DNA from 3 places in the Micromonospora sp. NPDC048905 genome. Region 3 is predicted to be linked to each of the others. Evidence: riboswitches for the same ligand, from Rfam matches in the RefSeq annotation. Region 3 holds a riboswitch; each other region holds the start of a gene.
What was found. A riboswitch is a leader RNA that binds a small molecule or an ion and turns the genes downstream of it on or off. The one in region 3 is predicted to bind S-adenosylmethionine.

Region 1: linked by a shared signal. The riboswitch ahead of AB0C01_RS09490 (aminotransferase class V-fold PLP-dependent enzyme) and the one ahead of AB0C01_RS07585 (hypothetical protein) in region 3 are both predicted to bind S-adenosylmethionine.
Region 2: linked by a shared signal. The riboswitch ahead of AB0C01_RS02060 (ABC transporter substrate-binding protein) and the one ahead of AB0C01_RS07585 (hypothetical protein) in region 3 are both predicted to bind S-adenosylmethionine.

Annotation. Positions count from the first base shown of each region.
Region 1 is NZ_JBEZFV010000003.1:284,567-287,833, reverse strand. Features, by position in the region: gene AB0C01_RS09495 (PrsW family intramembrane metalloprotease) at 1-1,373, opposite strand, end outside; SAM riboswitch class IV at 1,397-1,517, shown strand; gene AB0C01_RS09490 (aminotransferase class V-fold PLP-dependent enzyme) at 1,564-2,829, shown strand; gene AB0C01_RS09485 (FUSC family protein) at 2,845-3,267, opposite strand, start outside.
Region 2 is NZ_JBEZFV010000001.1:451,516-454,782, forward strand. Features, by position in the region: gene AB0C01_RS02055 (amino acid transporter) at 1-1,359, shown strand, start outside; SAM riboswitch class IV at 1,446-1,557, shown strand; gene AB0C01_RS02060 (ABC transporter substrate-binding protein) at 1,839-2,777, shown strand; gene AB0C01_RS02065 (amino acid ABC transporter permease) at 2,817-3,267, shown strand, end outside.
Region 3 is NZ_JBEZFV010000002.1:656,880-660,146, forward strand. Features, by position in the region: gene pglX (BREX-2 system adenine-specific DNA-methyltransferase PglX) at 1-751, shown strand, start outside; SAM riboswitch class IV at 1,262-1,382, shown strand; gene AB0C01_RS07585 (hypothetical protein) at 1,411-2,013, shown strand; gene AB0C01_RS07590 (hypothetical protein) at 2,189-3,175, shown strand; gene AB0C01_RS07595 (GIY-YIG nuclease family protein) at 3,135-3,267, opposite strand, start outside.

The sequences.
Region 1 (3,267 bases), on a different contig from region 3:
ACCACCGGGTCGTCCGGCGCTTCCACCGGCCGCTGCGTACCGTCCGGGAAGCGCAGGTGGTAGCGGCTGCCGTCCCAGACCCCCGTCGGGGCCTGCGGGTCCCGGCCGACGAAGAACGACCGGTACGCGTTCATCGCGTCCAGCAGCTCCCGCTCCTCCCGCGCGGTCCGTTCCTGGTCGGCGGGCTTGCGGTCCAGGCCGCGCAGCGAGCCGTCGCGCAGCAGGGCCAGTCGGGTGGCGGCGGACTGGTAGCCGCGCATCGCCCGCACCCCGGCGTCGCCGGCCACCCGCCGCGCCCAACTGCGGGCCGCGTGCCGCCGGCCGAGGCTGCTCAGCGCCGCCACCTCGGGTGGGCTCAGCCAACCGGCGCGGACGTAGTCCGGCAGGGTCCGCTCGGTGAGCCGCCCCTCCCAGGCGCGCAACCACACCGCGAAACCCACCATGCCGAAGAAGACCGGCACCATCAGGCCCAGGAAGCCGTACAGCATGATCAACGCCTCGCCGGTGGCCTGGGTAAGCGTGGGCAGCAGGTTCCACGTGCCGTGCAACATCATCGCCAGCAGCAGGCCGGCGATCGGGGCGAGCACCCGGACCCGCCGGTCGGCCGTCCGCGCCGCGATGCCCAGCCCCACACCGGTCATCGAGGTGAAGAGCGGATGGGCGAACCCGAACAGCAGGATCCGCAGGATGAAGATCGAGATGACCTGGTTGACGCCGGTCACCGGACCGTACCGGTCGGCTCCGGACGCGTAGCCCAGCCCACCCAGGTAGAGGATGTTCTCCACCATGGCGAAGCCGACCGCGGACAGCCCGCAGTAGACCAGGCCGTCGGTGATCCCGGACCACTCCCGTCGCCGGAACACCAGCAGCAGGATCGGGCCCAGCGCCTTGGTCAACTCCTCGATGAACGGCGCCACCAGCACGCCGGTGAGCGCGTCGGGCAGCCCCCAGGCGGCGAACCGGTTGGCGGCGAATTCGTTGACCGTGAGCGAGGCGGCGGTGGAGACGAATGCTCCCCAGGCGAAGCAGAAGATCAGATACTTCAACGGCTCCGGTTCGTACCGGTCCAGCCAGAGGAAGCAGGCGACCAGCACCGGCACCGGCAGGATGGCGGCGGCCACCCCGATCAGCAGTGCCTGCGCGCCGAGCGACTGGCCGAGCCTGAAGACCATGAACACCGCGCAGGCGGCGATGAGCAGCACCACCCCGGCCAACGCCAAGAACCGCCGCCAGCCCAGCCGGCGCAGCGGCATCCGGGGCGCTCCGCCGACGGACGGAGCCACGGGCGCGGGCGGCGACGGCAGGGGCGTACCGGGCGGGGTGTCGGCCATGCGGTCAGCGTAGCCATCCGCCGCCGGCTGGTCCGGTCGCATCGGTTGCCGCTATGCTGCCCGCAGGTCACGAGTGCCAGCGTTCAGCCCCGGCTTGCTGGCCGGCAACCCTCGTCGAGTTCGCGGTGGGGTGCCCCGGGTGATGACCGGGCCCAGCCCGATCGGTGTGCTGGGCAAGCGCGGACCCCGTCCCGATGCCGCACCCGGGGTCCCTGACCCCGGAGGTTCCGGCGTGCCCGTCACCCTCGTTCCCTCGCTGCCCACCCTGCCCACCGTCGCGCCCGCGTCGGTGCCGCTGGACGTCCTCGGCGTGCCCGGTGAGATCAACCTGGACTACGCGGCGAGCGCACCCTGCGCGCGGGCCGCGGCCGACGCGGTGGCCGAACTGCTGCCCTGGTACGCCAGCGTGCATCGCGGCGCGGGCGCGCTGTCGCGGCGCTGCACCCTCGCGTACGAGCAGGCCCGGCAGACGATCGGTGACTTCTTCAACGCCCGGGCAGACGATCACGTGATCTTCACCCGCAACACCACTGACGCGCTCAACCTGCTGGCGCGGTCGCTGCCGGCCGGCACCACGGTGGTCACCTTCGCGGGCGAGCACCACGCCAACCTGCTGCCCTGGCCCCGCGGTTCGGTACGGCTGCCGGTGCCGGCCGATCCCGCCGGGGCGGTACGCGACCTCGCCGCCGCCCTCACCGAGCTGCGCCGGGGCAGCAACCCGGCGCTGCCGGTGCTGGTCGCGGTGACGGGTGCGAGCAACGTGACGGGTGAGCGGTGGCCGGTCGCCGAGCTGGCCCGGGTGGCGCACCGGCACGGTGCCCGGATCGTGCTCGATGCCGCACAACTCGCCCCGCACGCCCCGGTCGACCTGTTGGCGCTGGACGTCGACTACCTGGCCGTGTCCGGCCACAAGCTGTACGCGCCGTTCGGTGCGGGCGTGCTGATCGGCCGGGCGGACTGGCTGGACGCCGCCCCGCCGTACCTGGCGGGTGGGGGCGCCACCAGCCACGTCGGCCCGGCCACCCACGACGTGACCTGGGCAACCGGTCCGGCCCGGCACGAGGGTGGCACACCGAACCTGCTCGGCGCGGTCGCGCTGGCGGCCGTGTGCACGGCGCTCGGCGGGGCCGACCGGGATGCGCTGGCCGCCCACGAGCAGGCGCTGCTGACGCGACTGCGGACCGGCATCGAGGCGCTGCCGCACGTGGTGGAGCTGCGCACCTTCGGCCCGAACGCGCCGCGGGTCGGCATCGTCTCGTTCGTGGTCGCCGGCTGGGACTCCGCCGACGTGGCCGCGCGGCTGGCCAGCACGCACCGGATCGGCGTGCGCGACGGGTTGTTCTGTGCCCACCCGCTGGCCCGGCGGCTGCTCGCCGAGGCGGCGGGGCGTACCGGCCGACGGGACCTGCCGCCCACGGCGTTGCGCGCCAGCCTCGGCCTGGGCAGCACCGTCGAGCAGGTGGACCGGCTGCTCGCGGCGCTCGCCGAGTTGGGCTGAGGAGCGCGGCCGCGGTCAGCCGACGGGCGGGGCGGTCGGCGGTTTCGGCGCCTCGCCCGGCTCGGCCGGCTCACCGACCGGCCGCTCCTGCTCCCCGAAGGCGGTGCGGATCCACCGGTTCGCCTCCTCCTGTTCGATCCCGGAGGCCACCAGCAGGTCGCTGGCGGTGGTCCGGATCTGGGCGACGACCACGCTGCCGGAGAAGCCGACGCCGGCGCCGTACGCCCGACCCGCCTCGCTGACCGCGCGCAGCGACCGCTCCCGGGCCTTCTCCGGTTCCTCGCCGGCGGCGAACTCGTGTTTGAGCAGCCGGACCGACTCGGCGAGGTGGCCCATCGCGTCCGGCATCGGATCGGGTACCGGCTCGTCGTCCTCGATCAACGTGACGGACCGGCGGATCAGCGTGCCGGTGTTGCGCATCGCCCGGTCGATCGGGTC
Region 2 (3,267 bases), on a different contig from region 3:
CTGAACGCGGTGGTGGTGGTCGACGCGCTGTGGCGGGTGGTGACGCACCCGAGCGCCGTCGGGGACTGGACGACCATGCTGACCACCGGGCACGGCGATCCCTGGCTGGTGGTCGGGTTGTCGCTGCTGGTCTTTCCGAAACTGGCGTTGGGCCTGTCCGGCTTCGAGACCGGGGTGGCCGTGATGCCGAGCGTACGGGGCGACCCACAGGACTCCGAGGATCGACCGTTGGGCCGGATCCGCGGCGCGCGCCGGCTGCTCACCACCGCCGCGGTGATCATGAGTGTCTTCCTGATCACCAGCAGCGTGACGACCACCATCCTGATCCCGGCGGAGGACTTCCGGCCGGGCGGGCCGGCGAACGGCCGGGCGCTGGCCTACCTGGCGCACCAGCACCTCGGGGAGGTGTTCGGCACCGTCTACGACCTGTCCACCATCGGGATCCTGTGGTTCGCGGGGGCGTCCGCGATGGCCGGACTGCTCAACCTCGTCCCCCGTTACCTGCCCCGCTACGGCATGGCACCGGCCTGGGCGCGGGCCGTCCGGCCGCTCGTGCTGGTCTTCACCACGGTGGCCTTCCTGATCACGGTCGTCTTCGATGCCAGCGTGGACGCGCAGGGCGGCGCGTACGCAACAGGTGTGCTGGTGTTGATCACGTCCGCGGCGACGGCGGTGACGCTCGCGGCGGCCCGGCGGCGTCAGCGCGGTCGCACCGTCGCGTTCGGCGTCATCGCGGTGGTCTTCGTCTACACCACCCTGGCGAACGTGGTGGAACGCCCCGACGGCGTCAAGATCGCGGCCTGTTTCATCGGCGGGATCATCGTGGTCTCGGTGCTGTCCCGGGTGTCTCGGGCCTACGAGCTGCGGGTGGACCGGATCGAGCTGGATCCGGTCGCCACCCGGATGATCGACGAACGCGCCGGACGGCGAATCCGGCTCGTCGCCCACGAGCCCGACCGGCACGACGAGGCCGAGTACCGCGCGAAGTTGGCACAGACGATGGCGGACAACGACTTCCCCGACGACAGCGACGTGATCTTCGTCGAGGTGCACGTCACCGACCCGTCGGACTTCCAGACCGAGTTGCTGGTACGCGGCGGCCTGGCCGACGACAGCTTCGCGGTGCTCAGTCTGACCAGCTCCTCGGTGCCCAACGCGCTCGCCGTCCTGCTGCTGGAGATCCGCGACCGCACGGGGCGGCGACCGCACATCTACTTCGAGTGGAGCGAGGGCGGCCCGGCCCGCAACTTCCTGCGCTACCTGGCGTTCGGGCAGGGCGCGATCGCCTCGGTCACCCGGGAGATCCTGCGCCGCCAGGAACCCGACCCGTGTCGCCGGCCGCACGTGCACGCCGGCTGACCTGCGGGCCGAGCATCCTCCGCGCACGGTGAGCGTGGTCATAACGACTGGACGATCCACCCGTGCGTGCTGCTAGCCTCGCTGCAGGTCATGAGTGCCAGCGCGAAGCCCCGGCTCGCTGGCCGGCAACCCTCCTCCGCGGTGGGGTGCCCCGGGTGAAGACCAGGCACCGGCACGACGTCGGTGCAAGCGTGGCCTGGCACCCAGGTCAGCACAGACCCGGGAGACCCATGCGCATCCTCAGCACCGCCCCACCGACCGATGTCGCGCAACTCCGCGCCGGTCAGCCCACGCCGGCACTGACCCGGCGGCGGCACGTGGACATGATGCGAATGTGCAGCGCCGCGTGTCGACGCGGCCCTCGGCACTAACTAGCACACCTCTCTTTTTCCGAGCCTTTCCAGCGGTACGCCCATCGGGCGCACCGTCGGCGGCACACGTCCGTGCCCGCCGAGACATGACCCCTTTCGGAGACACCCGTGCGAATCCTTCCTGCCCTGACCCGTGCCGCAGCCCTGGGCGCGGCCACGATCCTGGCCGCCACCGCTCTCACCGCCTGCGGCGACGACACCTCGTCCGACGCCACCGCCAACCCGTACGGCCTGGCGCAGCCGGGCGTGCTGCGGGCCGGCACGCTGACCGACGCCCCGCCGAACGTGTACCTCAAGGACGGCAGGTTCACCGGCTTCGACAACGACCTGCTGACCGCCGTGGCCGGCAGGCTCGGCCTCACTGTCGAGTTCGTCGGCACCGACTTCTCCGCGCTGCTGTCCCAGGTCAACAACCACAAGTTCGACGTGGGCAGCTCCTCGATCACCATCACCGAGGCGCGCAAGAAGACCGTCGACTTCGGCAACGGCTACGACTTCGGCTACTTCGGCCTGGACGTGCCGGCCGGCTCGCCGATCACCGGCTTCGACCAGCTCGCCGGCAAGCGGGTCGTGGTGGTGCAGGGCACTGTGCAGGACGACTACGCCACCGGTCAGCAGCTCGACCCGGTCCGGGTGCCGGACTACAACGGCGCGATCAACCAGCTCAAGGCCGGCACCGCCGACGCGTGGATCGCTCCGGCCGAAATCGGCGAGAAGTCGGCCGCCGACAGCACCGGCAAGATCACCGTGGCGGCCAAGCAGCTCAGCCCGGCGCCGACCGCGTACGCCGTGGCCAAGGGCAGCGACAAGCTGCGCGAGGCGCTGAACAAGGGCCTCGACGAGGTCATCGCGGACGGCACCTGGAGCCGGTTGCAGGCGCAGTACTACCCCGGTCGGCCGATCCCGGCGGACTTCACGCCGGGCAGCGGCACCGTGTCGGCACCGACCGCGTCGGGCACGTCGTCGAAGCCGTCGGCGTCCGCGTCGGCCGTGCCGTCGGCGTCCGCGTCGGCCGTGCCGTCGGCGTCCGCGTCGGCCGCGTCCTGACCCGGTGACGAGCGAGCAGGGCGGTAGGAGAGGCGACCGATGGATCCGTTGAGCACGCTGTGGGAGACCTTCTTCGACATCGACGCGATGCGCGAGGCGCTGCCCGAGATGCTGACCGTCGGGTTGCCCAACACACTGATCCTGGCGGTCTCCGCCGCCCTGCTCGGCTCGGTGCTGGGCCTGCTGTTGGCCGTCGCCGGCATCTCGCGCAGCCGTTGGCTGCGCTGGCCGGCGCGGGTCTACACCGACGTGTTCCGAGGACTTCCGGCCGCGGCGACGATCCTGCTGATCGGCGTCGGGCTGGCGCCGCTGGGCATGCAGGTCTGGGGACCGGACCCCTACCCGTTGGGCATCCTGGCGCTGTCGCTGATCGCGGCCGCGTACATCGGGGAGATCTTCCGGTCCGGCATCCAGTCGGTGGAGGCCGCCCAACTGGAGGGCGCCCGCGCCCTCGGCTTCTCCTGGACCGACGCGATGCGGCTGGTGATCA
Region 3 (3,267 bases):
CCCTGGCTGGGACACCATGGCGGCCGGAGCGGTGCGGACCTGGCTGCTCGACAGGTGCGAGACGGCTGAGCTCTGGTACGACAGCGCAGACGGCGCAAGGCGTGCACGACCGCGAACAATGGTGGAGCTAGCCGAGCTGCTGGGCGAGGACCCGGCGTTCATCCAGGCCGCTGAACTGTACGCACCAGGCCAACCGCTGGTCGACGTCGTAAGAGACCTGTTCGCGGACGAGGTCGTCCCCCACCTCGCCGCCCTACGTTACCGAGACTCGGGCATCGCAAAGCGCGCTCAGTGGGAGGAGACGTGGCGGCTACAACGGGAGCAGGACCAGGGTCTTACTGAGCCGGCCCTGATACCACCGAAATACACCAGCGCCGACTTCCTGAAGGTGAGCTACTGGCGACACCGTGGCAAGTACGACGTGCCTGGCGAACGGTTCGTGTCCTATGCGCGCTCGGGAGGCGCCATCAAGGACGCCATGGTGGGGTGGGCCGGCTGGCCCGTCGAGGATCGGGCAATGGTGTTATCAAGCCTCGCGTCGGCCGCGCCGACCCGCGAGGACGGCGTTCCGCTGCTCGCCGGGCTGCTCGAGTTGCTGCCGTGGGTAAAGCAATGGTGTAGCGACCAGCAGTACGAGAGCCACCGCACCCTGCTAGACGACTTGATGGTCCGGTGGGATGTCATCGAGGAGGATCTACGCGCTTGGCGTCCACTGAAATCGAATCGCGGGCGTCCCCGCAAGCACAGCTGATCGATAGCTCAGTCAGGCCGTCTGACTACCAGAACTATCCACATGATGATCCTTCCGGCTCCACTGGGCTCTTCACTGACGTACTGGCCCTCGGCACCGATCTGCCCGATCCTGCGGGTGCAGTCGAGCGGGTCAGGTAGATCGTCAGTTCAACGGTCAGCCTGCCTGAGGGGGTCTACCGGTTCGGGGACAGCCCTGCGCCAGTTCCGGCAGGTACTGACGCACGTACGCGCCGCCTCCGGCGACGTCTCCCCCACGGCTCTCGACCTACGTTTCAACATCGGCATACTGCTGGTCTCCGAAGACAAGGCCACCGAGGCCGCGGACGAGCTGCAACCGCTGCACGACGACCTCTGCGTGGTCTACGGGCCAGACCATGAGCTGACCCGGGAAGTCGCCGACCTGCTCGCCCGGCTCCGACTCGCCGCCGACGGATGGTTCCGCACCGCCGTCGGCTCAGGTCTCCCCCGCGGGTTGCTGCCGGCCTCGATGATCTCTATGCTTCCTGGGCGTCAAGAGTGGTCAGCGTCAAGCCTCCCGGCTTGCTGACCCGGCAACCGCGCCATCCGCGCACGGTGCCTCCGGGGGAAGACCAGGCCGACCGCAAGCAGCGGTACGGCAAGAGCGGGTGCCTCCTGGCACCGGAGAGCGAGTTCACGGTGCCATCCGAAGAGCTGAACCTTGCCGCTTTCGCGGTCTGCCTGACCTGCGGGCACCTCCGCGACGGTGCCCCACGCGAGCAGCGGTGCCGCTGCCAGCCGCGTACGCCGGAGTGGGAGCAGCAGTGGCAGGGCCAGGACATCTCCAGTGACCTCGACCTGTGCCTGTTGTGTGTCCGGGACACGGTGACCACCCGAACCCGGTGGTCGTGGCTGGCCTGCGAAACCTGCCGACACGTCTCGCAGGTCGTCGGCGAGCGGTACGGCCACCGCGCCGCACTGCCGCTGGGCCGGCACTCGATCATGAACGGCGACGTGGTCCAGCCGCACACGGCCACGGCCACCAAGGTCGCCGCGTCGCTGGTGGCCTCCGTGCGGCGTGGCAACGAGCTGCGTGACTGGCAGCAGGTGGAGTTCGACCGGCTCGCCGAGCCACTACGCCCAGGCGGCCCAACCGTGCCGTTGGCCGAGTGGCAGCGACGGTGCCCGCCCTCGCTCGGAGCGAGCGTAGACGCCTTCGACCGCTACGGCGTCATGCCCGTACCCAACGACCTCAGCACCCTTCGGCAGGCCCAGACCGAATTCCTGTCCACCGCTCGTTGATCGCCAGTCCAGCCGGCTGCTGTTGGTGGTACCCGATCTCGCCAACAGCAGCCGTGCTGGCCATCGCCCATCGACGGTCCGGTGACGACGGGCAGCTCGGATGCCGCGCCGTTCGATAGCATTCGACCATGATGGACAGTGGCGGGCAGCGGCGTCGGTGCCCGGTGGTCGAAGCATGACCATCATTAGTGGTTGGCCGGCGCTGACCGTGGCCTTGAGCAACAGAGCCTCGCCAGCGAGATTGTTCATTCAGGAGCGGTTCGGCCGCTGGCAGGACCTGCAGGCACGGTATCGGGAATCCGTGGGCCCCCTTGTCGTGCCTGGGAGCCAGGCGAACCCTGGCACCATCGGCTCCGCGTTCGACTGGATGGTGCGCTTCATGGTGCATCCCAGTCCGGACCTGCGTTTGGCACTGCTCGGCGCGCGCACTCCCCCGCTACGGCATGCGGTCCACGAACTGGCGCGCACGCTGAATTACTCCCAAACCGGCGACAGCGTGGGGACCTGCCGGTTCAGCGGGCCGGCCGCAGGCAGCGAAGCCGACCATCAACTCCTTGCCCGGGCGTGCTGGGCGCTGGCGCTCCTTACCGACCTGTACCGGGTCGGTCCCACACCCGGATCCCCGTTGATGGCCCTGGCCCCAAGGTCCATCAACGCCGAGAAGCTACTTGAGCTCGCCCCACCCGCGGCGCTCGACGAACTCCAGACTCTGCGCGCCTTCGCCGAGCGGAGCCTCCTGCCGTCCCTGTCGGCACGGCATGGCGCGTGGGCCCTCGGGCCGACCTTCGCCGGATCATCGCTGATGAACGCCGACGCCGACCTGATCGCCGCAGGCCTGCTGCTCGAACTCAAGACGGGCCTCGGCAGCAAGCACCGCGATGGGACGCGACGCTCATCATTGGAAGCACCGACCATCATGCAGCTGCTCGGCTACGTACTGCTGGACTTCCCTGACGAGTTCGCTATCGAAGCCGTCGGCGTTTACAGCGCCCGCTACGCACACCTGACGACGTTGCGCCTACCGGAACTCCTGGCTGAGTTGGCGGGCCGGCCCGTCGACCTGAAGGAAGAACGTGTCGCATTTCGTCAGCTGCTCCACAGCTGCTCCACGGGCGACCACTTTAGTCCTCGCGTCGGAGACCATCTATGTAGCCCTGAATGAGGGCGGACGCGTCGCGGAAGTCGAGGTCGAAGAACTCACGGTCCTTGCGTACCCGGTAGGGCGCCAATCGAGCATGCAGCTCGGCCTCTACC